Regions from separate parts of the Ideonella margarita genome, predicted to be linked through region 3. Evidence: predicted binding sites of a transcription regulator. Region 3 holds the regulator's gene; each other region holds the start of a gene.

Region 1 (7,152 bases), on a different contig from region 3:
TCCGCCAGGCGCTGCATCGCGTCCTTGGCATGCTGCACGTCGATCACCGGGTCAGCACCACCATGGAAGAAGTGCAAGGTGGTCATCTTCGGTGCCACCAGCGGCAGCGTGGCGTAACGGCCGGCAAAGGCCAGCACGCGGCCGGCGATGCCGTCTTCAAACTGCGCCAAAGCCAGCGACATGATCGCGCCCTGCGAAAAGCCGATCAGCGCCGTGGCCTGCTGGCCCAGGCCCGTGGCCTGCTGCGCCGCATGCACCGTGTCAGCCAGCGGCTGCAGCGCGGGCGCCAGGCGCGCGGCCCGGTTCTCTTCGGTGATGCCCGCCAGCGAAAACCACTGACGACCCAGGCCGCTCGGGTCGCCATCAAAGGGCTCGAAGCCATCAAACGCCAGGATGGCCGCCTGCGGAAACTCGCGGCGCAGCATCTCGGCCAGCGGCACCATGTCGGCGGCATTGGCGCCAACGCCGTGCAGCAGCAGCAGGAGTTGTTCGGGGCGGCCGCTCTCGGGCAGCCATTGCAGGGTCTTGACGGCAACTTGGTCCATGGCTGAATTGTCGCCGCAGCCAAGGGCTTGCGCTGGCGCGGGGTGTTTGAGCTGATGGGCGGGGCCGTGGGGGCGACAGCGCCCTGGTGGCGGCGTCAGTGGAAATCGCGGCTGCGGGTGGTCAGCCCGTGCAGCATGGCGCTGTGGTCAACCAGCTTGCGGGCGATCAGGTGGCGCACCGCGCCCTCTTGCTGCCAGATGCCGAACACCGTCAGCAGCCGCGCGCCCAGCAAGGGCTGGCGCTGCGCCTCGGCCACCTGGGGCCAGACGATGACGTTGATCTGGCCAGTGTCGTCTTCGAGCGTCACGAAAACCACGCCGCGCGCGGTCTCGGGCCGCTGCCGGTGGGTGACCAGCCCGCTGGCCCGCGCCAGCTGCCCGGGGCGGCATTGCAGCAACTGCTGCGCCGTGAGCACCTTGAACGGCGCCAGCTGCGCGCGCAGCAAGGCCAGCGGGTGGTTGTCCAGTGACAGGCCGGTGCGCCGGTAATCGGCCAGCAACGCCTGGCCCGCCGTGGGCGCCGGCAGCACCGGCACGTCGGGCTCCACGGTGCGGCTGGCGTGCAGCAGCGCCGTGGGGCGGGTGTCGATGCCGGCCACGGCCCAGGCGGCTTGTCGCCGGTGGCCCGCCAGCCCTTGCAGCGCATTGGCATCGGCCAGCAGCTTCAGGGCATGGGCATCCAGCGCCGCCCGCCGCGACAGGTCTTCCACGCTGGCGAACGGCGCTTCCAGGCGTGCCGCCACGATGCGCGCCGCCGCCTCTGCCCCCAACCCGCCCAGCCGGTTCAGGCCCAGGCGCACGGCGTGGTGGGGCTCGCCTGCCACAACGTGCAAGGTGCTGCCGGCGTCGCTGTGCTGCACATCCAGCGGCCACACCGTCACGCCGTGGTTGCGTGCATCGCGCACCAGCTGGGCCGGGGCATAAAAGCCCATGGGCTGGCTGTCGAGCAAGGCCGCCAGAAAGGCGTCGGGGTGGTGGCATTTCAGCCAGGCGCTGACATAGACCAGCAGCGCAAAACTGGCCGCGTGGCTTTCAGGAAAGCCGTACTCGCCAAAGCCCTCGATCTGCTTGAAGATGGCCTCGGCGTACTCCGGCTGGTAACCCTTGGCCACCATGCGCCCCACCAGCTTCTGGTGAAACGGCCCGAGGCCGCCCTTGCGCTTCCAAGCCGCCATCGCGCGGCGCAGCTGGTCGGCTTCGCCGGGCGTGAAGTCCGCTGCCAGGATGGCCAGCTGCATCACCTGTTCCTGGAAGATCGGCACGCCCAGCGTGCGCGCCAGCGCCTGCCGGGCCTCATCGCTCGGGTAGGTCACCGCCTCCTCACCGGTGCGGCGCTTCAGATAGGGGTGCACCATGCCGCCCTGGATCGGCCCGGGCCGAACGATGGCCACCTCGATCACCAGGTCATAAAAAGTGCGTGGCTGCAGGCGGGGCAGCATGCTCATCTGGGCCCGGCTCTCCACCTGGAAAACGCCCACCGAATCGGCCTGGCACAGCATCTCGTAAACCGCGGCGTCTTCGCCGGGCACGTCCTGCATGCGCAGGCTGCCGGGCAGGCCCTGCTTCACGCCCACCCAGGCGAGCGCGCGGCGGATGGCGCTCAGCATGCCCAGCGCCAGCACGTCGACCTTGATCAGGCCCAGCACGTCGAGGTCATCCTTGTCCCACTGGATGACGGTGCGGTCGGCCATGGCGGCGTTCTCGACCGGCACCAGGCGGGCGATGTCATCCCGGGCGATCACGAAGCCGCCCGGATGCTGGCTGAGGTGGCGAGGAAACCCGAGCAGCTGCATCGTCAGGTCCATCCAGAGCTGGCACAGCGGGGCCTCGGGGTCGAAGCCGTTTTCGCTCAGCCGGTCGGGATCGATGCGCTTGCCGTCGAACCAGTGCTGGCTGCGCGACACGGCGTCGATGCGGTCCAGGTCAAACCCCAGCGCACGACCCACATCACGCAGGGCCGAACGGGCGCGGTAGCTGATGACCACACCCGTCAGCGCCGCGCGCTGGCGTCCGTATTTGCGGTAGATGTACTGGATGACCTCTTCGCGCCGCTGGTGCTCGAAGTCGATGTCGATGTCGGGCGGCTCGTTGCGCTCGGCGCTGATGAAGCGCTCGAACAGCACGTTCATGCGGGACGGGTCCACCTCGGTGACGTGCAGGCAGTAGCACACCGCCGAATTGGCCGCGCTGCCACGCCCCTGGCACAAGATGCCCTGACCACGGGCCCAGTGCACCAGATCGGCCACGGTGAGGAAGTACGGCTCGTAGCCCAGCTGGGCGATCAGGCCGAGCTCATGCTCGACCTGCGCCTGCACATGGGCCGGCACACCCGCCGGAAAGCGCTGCGCCGCGCCCTGCTCGGTCAACACGCGCAGCCAGCTGGTGGGCGTGTGCTGCTCGGGCACCACTTCGCGCGGGTACTCATAACGCAGCTCGTTCAGCGAAAACGCACATTGCCCGGCCACCGCCACCGTGGCCTCCAGCCAGGCGGGCGGGTACACATCCAGCAGGCGCTGGCGCGAGCGCAGGTGCGCCTCGGCGTTGGGCTCCAGCGCCAGGCCGCAATCGGCCACTGGCAGGTTCAGCCGCGTGGCCGTGAGCACGTCTTGCAAGGGCTTGCGCGCCCGGCTGTGCATCAGCACATCACCGGCCGCCACGATGCGCAGGCCGGTGGCCTGTGCGGTGTGCTCGACCGCCGTGAGCAACTCGTCATCAAACCGCCGGTGCCGCACGGACGCCACCAGCGCCACGCGCTCCGGCCCGAACCAGGTCTTGAGCCACATGGCGTGGGCAAACAGGGTTTCGAAGTGGACCGGCGTATCCAGCGAATCGTCGGGCACCAGCAGCGCGATGCAATCAGGCAAGCCGGCCAGGTGCGGCATGTGCGGCACCCGCCCCTCCAGGTCAGACGGGTGCGCCAGATAACTGCCCTTGCCGGCACGCCGGCGCGCCACCGTGATCCACTGCGCGAGGTTGCCATACCCCCGCCGCGACATGGCCAGCAGCACCAGCCGGGCATGCGGCAGCACGGTGCCCTGCGGGCCCTGGGCGGGCAGCGTGAGGCGCATCTCGGCCCCGACGATGAGGTGCAGGCCCAGCTCCTTGGCCCGGCCATGGGCCCGCACCACGCCCGACAACGAGGCCTCGTCCGTCAGGGCCAGGGCGGTGTAGCCCAGCTCATGGGCGCGCTGCACCAATTCTTCAGGGTGCGAAGCGCCCGTCAGAAAACTGAAATTGCTGCGGCAGTGCAGCTCGGCGTAGGCGGGAAGCATGAGGGACAACGAGGAACAAGGCGGACGGTGCCCGGGCACGGGCCGGATCGGGGGCGCGGTTGGGAGCGCGGTTGGGAGCGCGACCGGGCACCATCGGATCTGGCGGGCCAGGCAAGCAAAATACTGTTTATCTGTACAGTATGCGGATGCTCGGGGGGCAGCGTCAAGCGCGGGGCGAAAACCCGTTGAGCGGCGTTAGCATGCCAACGTTGTGCAAGCTCGGGCCGATGTTGCAAGGCTGACTTGCGCCGGGTAAACACGTCAGCCAACGCCATCCATGCGCATTCACATCACCGGGGCATCTGGAGGCGGCGCCACCAGGCTGGTGCGTCAGGTACTGTCCAATCCAGTCGCCCACAGTGCTGCCAGGCCGCAGATCAAAGCTCATGAAACGCCTTCCCGCTGATTTTCAAATCCGCCGATTGACGGCCGCTGATGCAGAAGCCTTTTCGGTGCTTCGGCGCAAGGTGACTCAAGCGAACCCAGTGCCGATGGGCTTGGCGCTCGATGAAGAGTTGGGGCGACCGATCCAGGGGTTCAGAGACCAGCTGTCGTATCCCGATCCAAATGCAGCGTTCGGCGCATTCATCGGTGGCGAGCTCATCGGAAGTGCAGCAGTGGCGTGGCCCAGCAAGTTCCCGTCTTCGCGTCACAAGACAACGCTGTGGGGCGTCTTCGTTGCGCCTGAATGCCGCGGCATGGGCGTCGGCCGAAAGGTGGTTGCACAGGCGGTGGACCATGCCTTTGAAAACGGCGTGCGCCGAATCAATCTGCAGGTCTATGTGCCCAACGCAGAAGCCATCGCGCTCTACCTGTCGATGGGCTTCATGGAGTACGGACGTGAACCAGAGGCCATCTGCCTCGACGGTACGTTTTACGACGGCGTTCATATGAGTCTGCTTCGCCAGTGAGGCCGAAAATCCAGCACGGTCCCCGTCAAGTTCCAGCTCGAACATGGTCAAGTGAGCATGACGGCGTTGCTGCCGTTGCCTGCGCCCTGTGTTGCACACCGGTAAGCTCTTTCACCCGACACCCAGCGTCATGACATCGTTCTCCATCCGCCACGCCGAGAAGTTCCCCGAGCCAGGTTTCTCTGAGTTGAACCGTGCCGTGTTCGTCGACATGCAGCAGCCCTCGATGGAGTGGGCGTCCACGCTGGCCGCTGAGACCGCCGCGGCTGCACCCGCAGAGCAGCAGGTGCACAGCCCGATGCACCGGCTCGGCGCCTATGTTCAGGACGAGCTGGTCGGCTGGACCTGCGGCTGGATGGAGCGCGGAAATGTCTTCTACGTGGCCAACAGCGGCGTCCTTGCATCGCACCGCCGCCAGGGCATCTACACCGCGCTGATGTCCGCGATTCGGGAGCACGCCAAGTCGATGGGCGCGGTCGCGGTGCGGTCTCGCCACTCGGTGATGAACAACCCCGTCATCATCGCCAAGCTGCGGGCCGGCTTTCACATTTCAGGCCTGTCGCATTCCGCCCAGATGGGCACGCTGGTGGAGATGACCCTGCACTTCTTCCCCGAACGGGAAGCTCTGTTCCGCGAACGCGCCCTGCCGTATGTCGTGCCTGTGGCTTGAGTGCTTCGCCGACACCACACCAACGCCATGATCGTCCGAGACCTCGTCCCATCCGAATTGCCATCGGTGCACCAGCTCTTGTGTGCCAACGGCTGGGCGCACCGGGTCGGCTCGCTGCACGAGTTCGAGCTGCTCATTGCCGCCAGCCAGCGCACGGCTGTCGCCACTTCGGAGTCCGGCGAGATCATCGGCTTCGCTCGTGGCATCACCGACGGTATTTCCAACGGCTACCTGTCCATGGTGGTCGTGGCGGCGGCCCATCGCAGGCAGGGTGTTGGCCAGGCCCTCGTTCGCCATGTCATGGGCACGAACACCAGCATCAGCTGGGTACTGCGCGCGGGGCGGGAAGGCGCTGATGCGTTCTTCAGCTCGCTGGGCTTTTCAAGATCGACTGTGGCGATGGAGCGCACGCGTGGGTGATGTGACGCGCAGATCCCCAAGAAGGCTCGTGTGAACGCTGAGCCAGAATGCGCGCCATGACGCTGGTTTCCGTGCTTCGACCCCGCCCCGTCCGTGTGCTGCTGGCAGCGCTGGCGTTGGCCATTGCCTTGGTGTTCGGCGTGCCCTGGGGCTTGTACGCCTGGGGACTGAGCCAGTTCGGGGAGCAGCGCCCTGCACTGCCTGGCCAGTTGCTGAGCACCGAGCAGCAAACCGCGCTGTGGCAGCAGATGGGCGCCGATGGCTTACCCGCCATGGTCATGCTGGACCCGGTGAGCTACGTGATGTCTGCGGCCAGCCAGAGCCCGCCGCCACCGTCCACCGCCGTGGCCTGGCGGGTGGCCTCCAGCTTCACCCGGCAAACCCTGGGCGCCGAGCACTCGGTTCGGCTGCACATCGCCAGCACCGCCATGGCGATCTGGCTGACGCGCCACCACACCCTGGCTCAACTGTTGAGCCAGATGGCGGCCACGACACCATGACAGCACCCGCGCCACACGGCATGGTCATCTACGCCTGCAACAAGGCGCAGATGACGGCCTTCTACCAGCGCACACTTAGCCTGCAACTGCGCGCTTCGCACGACAGCCATGATCTGCTGGCCGGGCCTGGTCTGAGCCTGGTCATCCACGCCATTCCTGCGGCCATCGCACAGCAGATCAGCCTCACCACCCCGCCCGCCTTGCGGGAAGACACGGCCATCAAGCCGATGTTTGTGGTCGCTGATCTGGCCATCGTCCGGCGCGAGGCAGAAGCCACGGGTGGCGGCCTGCAACCTGACTCACGGGTCTGGCAAATGAACGGCCACACGGTGCTCGACGGCTGGGACCCGGAAGGCAACATCGTGCAGTTCCAACAAGTTTCCCCCTCCTGAAAAGAAAGAAGTTTCCATGTCGCTGCTTGCACAAATCGTGGTCGGCCTGATCGGCGCCCTGCACGTCTATATCCTCGTGCTGGAGATGTTCATGTGGAACACGCCGCGTGGTCGCAAGGCCTTCAACCTGACCCCGGAATTCGCCGAATCCACCAAGGTGCTGGCGGCCAACCAGGGGCTCTACAACGGCTTCCTCGCCGCGGGCCTGTTCTGGGGTCTGAGCATGGGCCCGGCCGGTCGCCCGGTGCAGGTGTTCTTCCTGCTGTGCGTGCTGGTGGCAGGCCTGTACGGCGCCGCCACGGCCAGCAAGAAGATCCTGTTCATCCAGGCCGTGCCCGCCACCCTGGGCCTGGTGCTGGTGGCGTTGTCCTGAACCGGCCTCGACGACCTCTACGGTCTTTGCGGCCTCAAGCCGCTTCGAGCAGATAGGCCATGTCCCACT
Region 2 (7,152 bases), on a different contig from region 3:
GGCGTGGAATGGCCGGTGCTGCGCGACTACCAGAAGCACCGCGTCTGCACGCTGCTGGACCCGACGAAGGATCCGCTGGGCAAGGGCTTCCACATCATCCAGGGCATGATCGCCATCGGCTCCGGCGGCATCACCGGCAAGGGCCTGATGAACGGCACCCAGACCCACCTGGAGTTCATTCCCGAGCGCACCACCGACTTCATCTTTGCGGCTTACGCGGAAGAGCTCGGCCTGGTTGGCGTGCTGGGCCTGATCGGCGCCTTCACCTTCGTGCTGATGCGCGGCCTGATGATCGCCGCCGAGGCGCCCACCGTGTTCACCCGCCTGCTGGCCGGCTCGATCACGCTGAGCTTCTTCACCTACGCCATGGTCAACATGGGCATGGTCAGCGGCATCTTGCCGGTGGTGGGCATTCCGCTGCCCTTCATCAGCTATGGCGGCACGGCCATGGTCACGCTCGGTCTGGCGCTGGGCATGCTGATGGCCATCGCCAAGAGCCGCCGCTTGATGCAGAGCTGAGGAGCCTCAGGGCGCGGCGCGCGGGAAGCGCACCGTGAACCGCACACCCGGTCCGGTGCCGGGCGGCAAAGGCCCGCTGCGGGTGGGCTCAACCAGCATCTGGGCGCGGTGCTTGTCGGCAATCTCCTTCACGATCGCCAGGCCCAGCCCGCTGCCGTCCACGTCGGTGCCAAGAGTGCGATAGAACGGCTGGAAGACCAGTTCGCGCTCGGCCTCCGGAATGCCCGGGCCGTTGTCCTCCACCTGCAGCACCACCACCTGACCAAACGGATCAGGCATGACGCGCACCGTTACCGTGCCGTGCTCGGGCGTGTACTGCAGCGCGTTGTCGACGAGGTTGCGGATGAGCTCACGCACCAGCAGCGGCTGGCCCACCAGCCGTGGCACCGGCACGCCGGGCTCGGGCCCCTCGTAGCCAAGGTCGATGTGCTTGTCCATCGCGCGGGGCACGAAGTCCTGCACGGTTTCCGTGGCCAGCCGGACGATGTTGAATTCCTGCTGGCGACGCGCCTGCTCTTCGTCCTCGGCGCGCGCCATCGACAACAACTGGTTGACCATGTGCGCCGCGCGCTGGCTGGACAGCGAAATCTGCTGCAGCGAGCGCTTGACCGACTTGGAATCCCCCCCTGCGTCGATCTCGCGCTGAGCCAGTTCGGCCTGCGTGCGCAGGCCGGCCAGCGGCGTCTTCAATTGGTGGGCCGCATCCGCCAGAAAGTGCTTCTGGCTGCCCATGCTCTGGTCGAGGCGGGCCAGCAGATCATTGATGGAGCGCACCAGTGGCGCCACCTCTTCCGGAGCGTCATGCTCGTCGATCGGGCTGAGGTCATGGCTTTCGCGGCGGCGGATGCGCTGCTGCAACTGTGACAGCGGCGCGATGCCGCGCGCCAGCGCGAACCACACCAGCAGCACCGCCAGCGGCAGGATGACGAACTGCGGCAGGATCACGCCCTTGATGATCTCGGTAGCCAGGCGCGAGCGCTTGTCGAGTGTCTCCGCCACCTGCACCACCGCCACAGCGGGCAACTCGCCGTCCACCGGGGAGAGCCGCAGGCTGGCCACGCGCACGCTCTCGTTCTGGATGGCGTCGTCACGGAATTGCACGTCACCCGACGAGCCGGTCTCTGCCTCGGGCTGAGGAATTTCAGGGTCGCCCGCCAGCAGGCGGCCGCCGGGGCCAAGCACCTGGAAGTAGATGCGGTCGACATCGTCGCTGCGCAGCAGCGCGGCGGCAGATTCGGGCAGGCGCAGCGGGCCGGGGTGGTTGGCCGCCTCGATCGTCATCTGCCGCGCCACCATGCGCGTCAGCTGGCCGAGGTCGCGGTCATACGGGCGGGCGGCGATGTTCTGGGCCACCAGCCAGGTCAGCGCCACGCTCATAGGCCAGAGCAGCAGCAGCGGGGCGAGCATCCAGTCGAGGATCTCGCCGAACAGGGAACGCTGCTCACGAGGCGCCGCGGCATCACCTGACGGTGACGCTGCGCTGCGGGGCTCGGAAGGGGCCGACTTCATGCGGGGCAGCTTACGCCGGCCACCTGCTGCGCACCTGACAAGACCGGTGAATCAAGCGGCGATCTTTTCGAGGCAATAGCCCAGCCCGCGCACGGTCGCGATGCGGATCGGGCCTTGCTCGATCTTCTTGCGCAGGCGGTGGATGTAGACCTCGATGGCGTTGTTGCTCACCTCTTCGCCCCACTCGCACAGGCGCGCCACCAGCTGGTCCTTGCTGACCAGGCGGCCGGCGCGCTGCAGCAGCACTTCGAGCAGGCTGATTTCACGGGCGGACAGCTCGATCATCTGGTCGTTGATGTAGGCCACGCGCCCGGTGGCATCAAAACTCAGCGGCCCGTGCTTGATGACGCTCGAGGCCGTTCCCAAGCCACGCCGGGTGAGCGCACGCACGCGCGCTTCCAGTTCCTGCAGCGAAAACGGCTTCGCCATGTAGTCGTCGGCGCCCAGATCGAGCCCCTTGACGCGCTGCTCGACCGAATCGGCAGCCGTGAGAATCAGCACCGGCATCGACGAGCCCCGGGCGCGCAGCTTGCGCAGCACTTCCAGGCCATGCAGCTTGGGCAAACCCAGATCAAGAATGACCAAGTCAAACTCATGGGACGCCAGTGCGGCGTCGGCCTCGGTGCCGCTGCCCACCTGATCCACCGCGTAACCGGCGCCACGCAGGGAACGCAGCAGGCCGTCGGCCAGCACTTGGTCATCTTCCGCAATCAGGATGCGCATACTGCCAGTCTCCAAGTCCCGGTTGTGTGCCCGGGTTTGCCTTGATTTTAGGCGGCGGCGCGACGCACCGATGTTGACGAGAACGCGATACTGTACGAATATCCAGTTTCTGACATAATCTGCGCAGACCTCAGGAGATACGCATGGACGCCAACAAGAACCTCAACCCCGAAAAAGCCAAAGCCCTGCAAGCTGCCCTGTCGCAGATTGAAAAGCAGTTCGGCAAAGGCTCGATCATGCGCCTCGGCGAAGGGGAGGTGATTGAAGACATCCAGGTCGTGTCCACCGGCTCGCTGGGCCTGGACATTGCACTGGGCGTTGGCGGCCTGCCGCGCGGCCGCGTGGTCGAAATCTACGGCCCTGAATCTTCGGGCAAGACCACGCTGACCCTGCAGGTCGTTGCCGAAATGCAGAAGCTGGGTGGCGTTGCCGCGTTCATCGACGCCGAGCACGCCCTCGACATCCAGTACGCCCAGAAGCTCGGCGTGAACCTGCAGGAACTGCTGATCAGCCAGCCGGACACCGGCGAGCAGGCCCTTGAAATCGTGGACTCCCTGGTGCGATCCGGCGCCGTGGACCTGGTCGTCATCGACTCGGTCGCCGCACTGACGCCCAAGGCTGAAATCGAAGGCGAAATGGGCGACTCCCTGCCCGGCCTGCAAGCCCGACTGATGAGCCAGGCCCTGCGCAAGCTGACCGGCACGATCAAGAAGTCCAACTGCATGGTCATCTTCATCAACCAGATCCGGATGAAGATCGGCGTGATGTTCGGCAGCCCGGAAACCACGACCGGCGGCAATGCGCTGAAGTTCTACGCTTCGGTTCGCCTCGACATCCGCCGCATCGGCTCGATCAAGAAGGGCGACGACGTCATCGGCAACGAAACGCGCGTCAAGGTCGTCAAGAACAAGGTGGCCCCGCCGTTCAAGGAAGCCGAATTCGACATTCTCTACGGTGAAGGCACCAGCCGCGAGGGCGAGATCATCGACCTCGGCGTCGCCGCCAAGATCGTCGACAAGTCGGGCGCCTGGTACGCCTACAACGGCGAAAAGATCGGTCAAGGCAAGGACAACTCGCGCGAATTCCTGCGCGAGAACCCCGACCTCGCCTATGAGATCGAAAACAAGGTGCGTGAAGCCATGGGCGTGCCTCTGCTGCCGCCCGCTGAAGCAACTGCCGCTGAGTAAGTGCCGAGCAGCAGTCTCATCTGCCCACTGAGGTTCGGCCTGTGAAAAGGCCGCTGCTCAGCCTGAAAGGGCAGGCGATGGCCCTGCTGGCCCGGCGTGAACACAGCCGGGCCGAACTGCGCACCAAGCTGCTGGCACACGTCCGCAAAATGGAAGCCGTGGCCGCCGAGGCCGCGCGCCAAGCCAGCAGCATGGAAGATCCATTGGCCGCTTTTCTGCGGCCGGATCTGCCTGCACCCGTCGCTGACGACGGTGATGCGGAACACGACCGCGCCGCCGCAGCGGCGCTCGTCGACGAAGCGCTCGACTGGCTTGAATCCAAGAAGTACCTGAGCGACACGCGCTTCGTCGAAGCCCGCGTGGCCACCCGCGCACCGCGTTTCGGCCAAGCCCGCATCAAGCATGAGCTTGGCCGACTTGGCGTCACCATGGACGCCGACACCGCGCAAAACTTGCGTGACACCGAACTGCAGCGCGCCCGCGAGGTGTTCCTCAAACGCTTTCAGGCACCCGCCGAAGACCCCGCTGGCCGGGCCAAGCAGATGAGATTTCTCGCTTCCCGCGGTTTTGGCGCCGACACCGTGCGCCGCGTGATCGGCGGGCGCGACGACGACTGAATGCCGGGCATTCCGCAGCGCCCGAGGCCAGGAATGATGCTGCAATGCAACACGCGTGCTAAAGTTCGACGCTGTTCTTGCGTGTAACCAGTCCCCGGCGCCTCGCGCGCTCCAGCCGAATCGCTGACTACCGTTGCACCTGGCCACATGCCCCTGCCCAGCTCAGATCCCAGCCGCCAACTCCGCCACCGCCGAGCCATCCGCGTGGATGCTTTCGCCCGTGGTGATGGCCTGTGGGAGGTGGACGTGAACATCAGCGACGTGAAAACACGTGAAACCCGTAGCCCCGCCGGTGTGCGTGCAGCGGGTGAGCCGATCCACGATCTGATGCTCCGGCTGGTGGTGGACACCCAGTTCAACATCATCGAGGCCGGCGCCGAGTCCTTGTCGACGCCCTACCCCGGGCACTGCGAACAACACGGCGACGCCTACGGCCAACTGGCCGGCATGAACCTGCTGCGCGGCTTCAAGCGCGGGGTTCGCGAAAAGCTGGGCGGCACCGCCGGCTGTACCCACCTCACCGAACTGGCCGATGTGCTGCCCACCGCAGTCATCCAGGCTTTCGCCGGTGAGGTCATCAATACCCAGGGTGATGGCGACACCGCGCCCTTCCAGCTCGACCGCTGCCACGCCCTCAAGACTGACGGTGAAGTCGTCCGACTTCACTACCCCCGCTGGTTTCGTCAGGTAAATACCAGCAAACTGGCGCACAATCGCGCCCCGATGACACAGGCGGCGCCACAGGGCGAGCCGCCGAAGGCGGATTCCGCCCCTTTCATTTCGTCCTGAACTCCTCCAAAGACCACCCATGAAGATCCACGAATACCAAGGCAAGGAAATCCTGCGCCAGTTCGACGTGCCGGTGCCGCGCGGCTACCCGGCGTTCAACGTGCAAGAGGCCCTGGAAGCCGCCCAGAAGCTGGGTGGCCCGGTCTGGGTGGTCAAGGCTCAGATCCACGCCGGTGGCCGCGGCAAGGGCGGCGGCGTGAAGCTGGCCCGCTCGATCGACGACGTCAAGGCGCTGTCGGAACAGATCCTGGGCATGCAGCTCAAGACCCACCAGACCGGCCCGGAAGGCCAGAAGGTGCGTCGCCTCTATATTGAAGAAGGCGCTGACATCCAGAAGGAATACTACGTGTCGCTGGTCACTGACCGTGGCACCCAGAAGGTCGCCTTCATCGCTTCCAGCGAAGGTGGCATGGACATCGAAGAGGTCGCTCACTCGACCCCCGAGAAGATCATCACCGAAGTGATCGATCCGCTGGTCGGCCTGACCGCCGAGCTGGCCACCAAGATCGCCAACGCGATCGGCCTGCCTGCCGAGTCGACCGCTCAAGCCATCACGCTGTTCCAGAACCTGTACCGCTGCTACATGGAAACGGACGCGTCGCTGGTTGAAATCAACCCGCTGAACCGCGACAGCAAGGGCAACCTGATTGCGCTGGACGCCAAGTTCAACTTCGACGCCAACGCCCTGTTCCGTCATCCGGAAATCGTGGCTTACCGCGACCTGGACGAAGAAGATCCGGCTGAAGTCGAGGCTTCGAAGTTTGACCTGGCCTACATCAGCCTGGACGGCAACATCGGCTGCCTGGTGAACGGCGCCGGTCTGGCCATGGCCACCATGGACACCATCAAGCTGTTCGGCGGCGAGCCGGCCAACTTCCTGGACGTCGGCGGTGGCGCCACGGCCGAGAAGGTCACCGAAGCCTTCAAGATCATGCTGAAGAACCCGGAAGTCAAGGGCATCCTGGTCAACATCTTCGGCGGCATCATGAAGTGCGACACCATCGCTGAAGGCGTGATCACCGCCTGCAAGGCCGTGAACCTGGCCGTGCCGCTGGTGGTCCGCATGAAGGGCACCAACGAAGACCTGGGCAAGAAGATGCTGGCCGACTCCGGCCTGCCCATCATCGCCGCAGACACCATGGCCGAAGCAGCGACCGCCATCGTCGCCGCTGTCAAGTAAGCCCGGACCGAAGGAACACACACATGTCCATCTTCATCAATAAAGACACCAAGGTCATCACGCAGGGCATCACCGGCAAGACGGGCCAGTTCCACACCCGTGGCTGCGTCGCCTATGCCAATGGCAAGAACTGCTTCGTGGCTGGCGTGAACCCCAAGAAGGCCGGCGAAGACTTCGAAGGCATTCCGATCTACGCCAACGTCAAGGAAGCTGCCGGCCAGACCGGCGCAACCGTGTCGGTGATCTACGTGCCGCCCGCCGGCGCTGCTGCCGCCATCTGGGAAGCCGTTGAAGCCGACCTGGACCTGGCCATCTGCATCACCGAAGGCATCCCCGTCCGGGACATGCTGGAAGTGCGCAACAAGATGAAGGCCAAGGAAGCCGCCGGCGGCAAGAAGACGCTGCTGCTGGGCCCGAACTGCCCTGGCCTGATCACCCCCGACGAAATCAAGATCGGCATCATGCCGGGTCACATCCACCGCAAGGGTCGCATCGGCGTGGTCTCGCGCTCGGGCACCCTGACGTATGAAGCCGTGGCCCAGCTGACCGAACTCGGCATTGGCCAGTCCAGCGCCGTCGGCATCGGTGGCGACCCGATCAACGGCCTGAAGCACATCGACGTGATGCG
Region 3 (7,152 bases):
CGAACAAGCTGCTGCGCTTGGTGAACACCGCCGGCTTCCTGCACTCGGGCGCGGGTGAGGTGTCGACCGTGTCGCGCGCCGCCGCCTTGATCGGCTTCTCGGGCATCCGCAATCTGGCGATGTCGGTGATGCTGCTGGAGCACATGCGCGACCAGTCGCGGGCCCGGCGCATGAAAGAGCTGTTCCTGCAGGCCCTGCTGACGGCCATGCTCACCGACCAGCTCACACCGCCGTCGGCTGAGCGCGAAACCGCCTTCCTGGCCGGCATGCTGAGCCACCTCGGTCGCCTGCTGGTTGCCTACCTCTTCCCGGATGAAGCACAGGCCATTCGCGAGCGCTCTGACGGCACCGATCTGCGCAGCGAAACACGGGCTGCCGTGCAGGTGCTGGGCCTGAGCCTGGATCAGCTCGGCCAGGGTGTGGCGCGCTCCTGGGGGCTGCCTGACAGCCTGCGACTGGCCATGCACCGACCCGAAGGTGACTGGCCGCGACGCCTGGTGCCGGAAGCCGACGAGCGCCTGCGCTGGCGCGTGAGAGCCGCCGGTGAAATGGTGCAACTGCTGCTCAACCACGAGCCCGTTCACTCCGAGACCGCCCTGCGCCAGTACGTGGCGTCGGTGGCGCCTGCACTCGGCCTGGGCATTGATGCGGTGATCGAGGCCGTGCAACTCACCCGCGTGCAGTTGTCAGGCCTGGCGAGCGATCTGCAGATCGAGCCGTCGCCCCATTCACAGGCGCGCCGGCTGCTGGGCGAAGACCCGGCGGGTGACACCACGATGGTGATGCCACCGCCGCCCGCCCGCATGGCGGATCTGCTGTCGGCCGGGCTGGCCGAAGTGACACAGGCCCTGCTGGCTGACAGCCCCAAGCTCAACGACGTGCTGCGGGCCTTGCTGGAGTCGCTGCTCAGGGCGCTGAAGGCGCAGCGTGTGTTGCTGGCCCTGCGCGATGCCCGCACCGGGCAGCTCGGAGGTCGGCTAGCGATGGGCGAGGGCGCCGAGGCGCTGAGCCGGCGTTGCACGGTGGACGTGACCGCCAAGGTGCCGGCTGACGTGTTTGCCGCCGCCTGCATCAAGGGCCTGGACACGCTCATCACGGACGCCCGCGCGCCTGACTTGCGACCCCGGTTGCCGGCCTGGTACCGCGATCAGGTGCCGGTGTCGTTTGCGCTGTTGCCCTTGATGCTCAAGGCCGCGCCGGTGGGCTTTCTGCTCATCGAATGCGACCACACCCTGCAGCTCGAACATGCCGAGTTGAGCCTGCTGCGTGCACTGCGGAACCAGGCCTTGCTGGCCCTGAAGACAGCGCATTGACGGGCGTCTGAGATACGCTGGCGGCATGAGTGATGAATCTGCCACCTTGCAACCCGCCGGCCCTGTCCCCTCCCTCCGATTGCTTGACCAGCACGACTACCTGCGTCTGCTGCTGGCCCGCGTGGGGGGCACCTCGGCCAACCAGATGCTGATGGTGGCCCTGGGCTGGCAGATGTACGACCTGACCGGCAGCGCCTGGGAGCTGGGCCTGGTGGGGCTGGTGCAGTTCCTGCCCGCCTTGTTGCTGACGCTGCCAGCCGGGCACCTGGTTGACCAACACGACCGCCGGCATCTGTTGTCACTGAGCTTCTGTCTGCAGGCCGTGGTGGCAGGCTTGCTGATGACGGCCAGCGCTGGCCACTGGATCGGCCCGCAGTGGATTCTCTGGCTCTCGGCCTTGCTCGGTGTGGCGCGTGCCATCCAGATGCCGTCGCTGCAGGCGCTCACGCCTTCTCTCGTTCCGGCTGCCTTGCTGCCGCGGGCCGTGGCGGCCAGCAGCTCGACGATGCAGGCCGCCATCGTGGCCGGCCCTGCACTGGGCGGCGTGTTGTATGCCACCGGCCCCTGGCTGCTGACGCGTCTGGGTGGCTTGTCGCAGGGCACTGACGCCGCCCACTGGGGCGCCGCGCTGGTCTACGCCGTGTCGCTGGTTCTGCTGGGGTTCGCCACCGTGGCCGTGCTGGCCATTCGCCATCGCGCCCGGCCCGCGGGCACCGGCGCACCAGGCTGGGACAGCCTGACGGCGGGGGTGCGCTTCATCGCTGGCAATCCGGTGGTCCTGGGCGCCATTTCACTGGACTTGTTTGCGGTGCTGCTGGGCGGGGCCACGGCGCTGTTGCCCATCTTCGCCCGCGACATTCTTCATACCGGCCCTGAAGGCCTGGGCTTGCTGCGATCAGCGCCTGCGCTGGGGGCCGTGGCGGTGGGCGTGGCCCTGGCGCGCCGGCCGATCGAGCGGCATGCAGGCCGATGGCTGCTTGCTGCTGTGGCGGTGTTTGGCCTGGCCACGCTGGGCTTTGGGCTGGCGCGCAGCTTTGGCCTTGCATTCCTGATGCTGGCGGTGTCGGGTGCGGCCGACATGTTCAGCGTGGTGATTCGCCAGTCACTGGTTCAGCTCGAAACACCCGACGACATGCGCGGCCGTGTGGGCGCCGTCAATTCGGTGTTCATTGGCGCCAGCAACCAGCTGGGTGAGTTTGAGTCAGGGGCGACTGCCGCATGGCTCGGGCCGGTCGGCTCGGTGCTGCTGGGCGGTGCGGGCACGCTGGTGGTGGTGGCGGCCTGGGTGAAGTTGTTCCCGGCGCTGGCCACGCGAGATCGGCTGCAGCCGGCCGCCCACAAGGTCGCTTGACCTCGGGCGTCAGGCGGCCTCGGGGTCAGGCGGGCGGCAGCCCCAGGCACTGCCCGTGTTGCCGTTTGCGCTCGGCGGTGTAGGCCCACCACGGCTTGGGCTCGGCGCCCTGCATGAAGTCGATCACCGCCATCAGGGTGTCGAGCACGCACGGGTCTTGTCGCTTGCCGGTGGCTTGCTCCAGCGCGCGGTACAGCTGCCAGGCGTCCTGGCCGATCAGGTGCTGGGGCGTGTGCACACCCAGCTGCCGAAGATCACCGGCCATCGCCGGCCCCACATTGGGCAGTTGCTCCAGCGCTTCACAGGCGCTGGCGCTGGCGGCCTTGGGGCTCTTGATGGCGACGCGCCTGCGTGCTGCCTGGTCAAGCGTCGTCATGGCCGGGCCGTGCTTGAAACTTCAGAACAGCAGGTTCTGACGCACCAGGCCCACGGCGATACCTTCGATCGAAAAATCTTCGATGTCAGGGCTGACGACGATGGGCTGGAAGTCCGGGTTTTCCGGCAGCAGCTCGATGCCGTCGCGACCACGCTGGAAGCGCTTGACGGTCACTTCGTCGTTCAGGCGCGCCACCACGATCTGGCCGTTGCGGGCTTCCGAGGCCTTCTGCACCGCGAGCAGGTCGCCGTCCATGATGCCGACGTCGCGCATGCTCAGGCCCTTGACCCGGAGCAGGTAGTCCGGCTTGCGCTGGAACAGTGAGGCCTCCAGCACGTAGGTCTGCTCCACGTTTTCCTGGGCGAGGATCGGGTTGCCGGCAGCCACGCGGCCGATCAGCGGCAGACTGAGCTGGGCCAGGCTGGCCAACGGCAGGCTGAACTGCTTGCCTCGGGCCTCATTGACCGCGCGTAAAGTACTGGACTGCAGGCGAATGCCCCGGGAGGTTCCGCCCACCAGCTCGATCACGCCCTTGCGGGCCAAAGCCTGAAGATGCTCTTCCGCGGCGTTGGGTGACTTGAACCCCAGCTCGGTGGCGATTTCAGCCCGTGTGGGCGGGGAGCCGGTTCGCTCGATCGTGGTTTGAACCAGATCGAGGATCTGCTGTTGGCGTGCCGTGAGCTTGGGGCTGTCCATCATGGGTGGGCCTGAGGTTGTATCCAGTATCTGTATTTTTATCCAGACTTTCACAAAATGCAAAAGAATTCAGGTCGCATCGTCATCCTCGGCACCGGCGGCACCATCGCCGGCAAGGCGGCGCAGGCAGGCGACAACGTGGGCTACACGGCCGGGCAGCTCACCGTGGCCGATCTGCTTACCAGCGTGCCGGCCTTGAAAGATTGGCCGCTGCAGCTGGAGCAGGTCGCCCAGCTCGACAGCAAGGACATGAGCCACGCTGTCTGGCAACAACTCGCCCAGCGGGTGCAGGCGCATCTGGATGACCCGGAGGTGGCGGGCGTCGTCATCACCCACGGCACCGACACGCTGGAGGAAACGGCCTGGCTGCTGCACCGGGTGTTGATGCCCACCAAGCCGGTCGTGCTGACCGCGGCCATGCGCCCGGCGACCTCACTGCAGCCGGATGGCCCGCAGAACCTGCTCGACGCCGTCACCCTGGCTGCTCAACCGGGCGTGCAGGGTGTGCTGGCGATGCTGGCGGGCGCCGTGTATGACGCTGCCGGTGTGCGCAAGTGGCACCCTTACCGCATCGACGCGTTCAGTGGCGGTGATGACGGCCCGGTGGCGCGCCTGGTGGAAGGGCAGTTGCTGCCGCTTCGTCCGTGGCCGACCGGCATGGCGCTCGGGGTGGACGTGCTTCAAGGTGATGTCGCCCACTGGCCCAAGGTGGCCGTGGTGACCAGCCATGCGGGTCTGGATGCTGAGCTGCTGCAGGCGCAGCTGGCTGCCTGGCAAGCGCTGGGGCTGGCGGGGGTGGTGTTCGAGGGCACCGGCAATGGCACCTTGCATGTGGCCATTGAAAACGCAGCGGCCGCCCTGAAGGCGGCCGGATGCGAGGTCTTGCGCACCAGTCGCTGCCAGGGTGGCAGCGTGGTGGGCGCACCCGCCGGGGCCTTGCCGTCGGCGGGTGAACTCGGCCCGGGCAAGGCGCGGGTCGAGTTGCTGCTGCGCGCGCTTAAACGACGGTCAGCGTGACGTCGATGTTGCCGCGGGTGGCGTTCGAGTACGGGCACACCTCGTGGGCCGTGGCCACCAGGGCTTCCAGCGCGGCGCGGTCCATGCCCGGCACCGAGATCTGCATGGCCACCGAGATACCGAAGGCGCCAGCCTTGCCGGTCATCGGGCCGATGGCCACGTCGCTGGTGATCGACACTTCAGCTGGCAGTGCGATCTTCTGGCGAGCCGACACGGCCTTCATCGCGCCGATGAAGCAGGCCGAGTAGCCGGCAGCGAAGAGCTGTTCCGGGTTGGTGCCGGCGCCGCCAGCGCCGCCCAGTTCACGCGGCGTGCTCAGATCAACCGACAGGTTGCCGTCGCTGGACTTGGCGGTGCCTGCGCGGCCACCGGTGGCGGTGGCGGTGGCGGTGTAGATTGCTTGATCGATGGCCATGGAAAGCTCCTTTGAGGGCAGGGTGATCAGGCCGAAGTGGCCTGGCGAATATGCCCACGCAGCGTTTTCAGACGTTGCGTGAGGACAGAAATTTCATCGAGATCGCACTGCGTGGCGCAGGCGATCGACTTCGGAATGTTGACCGCATCGGCCTGCAATGCGGTGCCTGCGGTCGTCAGCCAGATGCCGACGCGGCGCTCGTCGCCGGCCTGGCGCTCGCGGCGCACCAGCCCTTGCTGCTCAAGCCGCTTGAGCAGGGGCGTGAGGGTGCCGCTGTCCAGCCAGAGGCGCTCGCCGAGGTCAGACACGCCCAGGCCGTCGGTTTCCCACAGGGCCAGCATCACGAGGTACTGGGAATACGTCAGGCCCAGCGGTGCCAGCAGGGGCTTGTACAGCTTGGTCATCGCCAGCGAGGTGGAGTACAGCGCAAAGCACAACTGGTGGTCCAGCGCCAGCCACGAGGCTGTGGGCAGGGTTGCGGTGGTGGCTGAGCGGCGAGGCATGAGCTGAATTATTGCGCGCAATTCAATTGCACACAATTTATATGGTCTTTGAAAGGGCCACCGGGTGGCCCTTTGTGGCGTCAGCCGTTGGCTTCGATCTGTTCGATCTCGGTCGTCAGCTCCAGCCAGCGTTCCTCGTTCATGCTCACTTCAGCAGCGATGTGGTTCAGCCGGCGGCCGGTTTCTGCCATCTGCGGTCCGCTCAGCCCACCTTGCACGATGCTGGCCTCCAGCTCGGCCTTTTCTGCATTCAGCTTGGCCACGCGCTGGTCGATCTGCGCCACCTCGTTGCGCATCGGACGGGTGCGGGCCGAGAGTTGCTGGCGCGCCTGTGACGAAGCCTTGCGGTCTTCGCGCTTGACGATGGGTGCGGCGGGCGCAGCCACAGCCGGCGCCGTGTTTGCAGTTGGCGCCGCTGCCTCGGGCGCAGGGGCCGGAGCCGTCGCCTTGGCACCCTTGCCCGACATCGCGCGCTGGGCCTCGCGGCTGCGCTCCAGCAGCCAGCGCTGGTAGTCGTCGAGGTCGCCGTCAAAGGGCTTCACCACGCCGTCGGCCACCATCCAGAACTCATCGCACACCTCACGCAGCAGGGCGCGGTCATGGCTGACGAGCATCACGGTGCCTTCAAACTCGTTCAGCGCCATCGACAGCGCCTCGCGGGTCTGCAGATCCAGGTGGTTGGTAGGTTCGTCCAGCAGCAGCAGGTTGGGGCGTTGCCACACCAGCGTGCCCAGCACCAGGCGGGCCTTTTCGCCGCCCGACAGCGTGCCGATGGTCTGGTGGACCATGTCACCCACGAAACGGAACTGGCCGAGGAAATCGCGCAGTTCCTGCTCGCGCGCATTGATGCCCAGCGTCTTGGCCATGCGCACCATGTGCTGCAGCGGCGTGTCGTCGGCGTGCAGCACGTCCATTTCCTGCTGCGCGAAGTAGCCGATGGCCAGGCCCTTGCCTTCCACCATCTGACCCGCCAGCGCCGGGTGGGCATGGGCGATCGTCTTGACGACCGTGGACTTGCCCTGGCCGTTGGCACCCAGCACGCCGATGCGCTGGCCAGCCAGTACGGTGCGGTTGATGTCGTGCACGATGGCCTTGTCGCTGCCGTCGGCGTTGCCGCCCACATAGCCGCAGACCACGTCGGTCATCGCCAGCATCGGGTCGGGCAGGTTCAGCGGCTCGCGGAACTCGAAGCTGAAGTCGGCCGCGGTGAGCACCGGGGCCAGCTTCTCCATGCGCTCCAGCGCCTTGACGCGGCTCTGCGCCTGCTTGGCCTTGCTGGCCTTGGCCTTGAAGCGGTCAATGAATTTCTGCAGGTGCGCCACGCGTTCCTGCTGCTTGTTGAACGCTGCCGTCTGCTGCGACATGCGCTCCGCGCGCATCTCTTCGAAGGTCGTGTAGTTGCCGCCGTAGCGCGTCAGCTTCGCTTCTTCTAGGTGGAGCGTGACAGTGGTGATGGCGTCCAGGAATTCGCGGTCGTGGCT

What was found. Region 3 encodes LexA, which represses DNA repair genes until DNA is damaged. Its sites were predicted from a motif close to ACTGTATNNNNATACAGT; they were not measured.
Region 1: the regulator LexA is predicted to act here: its motif matches at 3,940-3,957, upstream of AACH00_RS11625 (error-prone DNA polymerase).
Region 2: the regulator LexA is predicted to act here: its motif matches at 2,841-2,858, upstream of recA (recombinase RecA).

What each region holds. Positions count from the first base shown of each region.
Region 1 is NZ_JBBUTI010000007.1:128,662-135,813, reverse strand. Features, by position in the region: gene ypfH (esterase) at 1-545, opposite strand, end outside; gene AACH00_RS11625 (error-prone DNA polymerase) at 641-3,817, opposite strand; gene AACH00_RS11620 (GNAT family N-acetyltransferase) at 4,204-4,728, shown strand; gene AACH00_RS11615 (GNAT family N-acetyltransferase) at 4,859-5,398, shown strand; gene AACH00_RS11610 (GNAT family N-acetyltransferase) at 5,426-5,818, shown strand; gene AACH00_RS11605 (hypothetical protein) at 5,875-6,318, shown strand; gene AACH00_RS11600 (VOC family protein) at 6,315-6,710, shown strand; gene AACH00_RS11595 (DUF1304 domain-containing protein) at 6,727-7,083, shown strand; gene AACH00_RS11590 (glutamine synthetase family protein) at 7,118-7,152, opposite strand, start outside.
Region 2 is NZ_JBBUTI010000006.1:328,127-335,278, reverse strand. Features, by position in the region: gene rodA (rod shape-determining protein RodA) at 1-519, shown strand, start outside; gene AACH00_RS10860 (sensor histidine kinase N-terminal domain-containing protein) at 526-2,028, opposite strand; gene AACH00_RS10855 (response regulator) at 2,080-2,751, opposite strand; gene recA (recombinase RecA) at 2,895-3,938, shown strand; gene AACH00_RS10845 (regulatory protein RecX) at 3,980-4,555, shown strand; gene AACH00_RS10840 (DUF2889 domain-containing protein) at 4,703-5,344, shown strand; gene sucC (ADP-forming succinate--CoA ligase subunit beta) at 5,364-6,524, shown strand; gene sucD (succinate--CoA ligase subunit alpha) at 6,548-7,152, shown strand, end outside.
Region 3 is NZ_JBBUTI010000004.1:69,481-76,632, forward strand. Features, by position in the region: gene AACH00_RS05680 (protein kinase domain-containing protein) at 1-1,313, shown strand, start outside; gene AACH00_RS05685 (MFS transporter) at 1,339-2,664, shown strand; gene AACH00_RS05690 (helix-hairpin-helix domain-containing protein) at 2,690-3,040, opposite strand; gene lexA (transcriptional repressor LexA) at 3,062-3,739, opposite strand; gene AACH00_RS05700 (asparaginase) at 3,794-4,753, shown strand; gene AACH00_RS05705 (organic hydroperoxide resistance protein) at 4,734-5,168, opposite strand; gene AACH00_RS05710 (MarR family winged helix-turn-helix transcriptional regulator) at 5,195-5,671, opposite strand; gene AACH00_RS05715 (ABC-F family ATP-binding cassette domain-containing protein) at 5,752-7,152, opposite strand, start outside.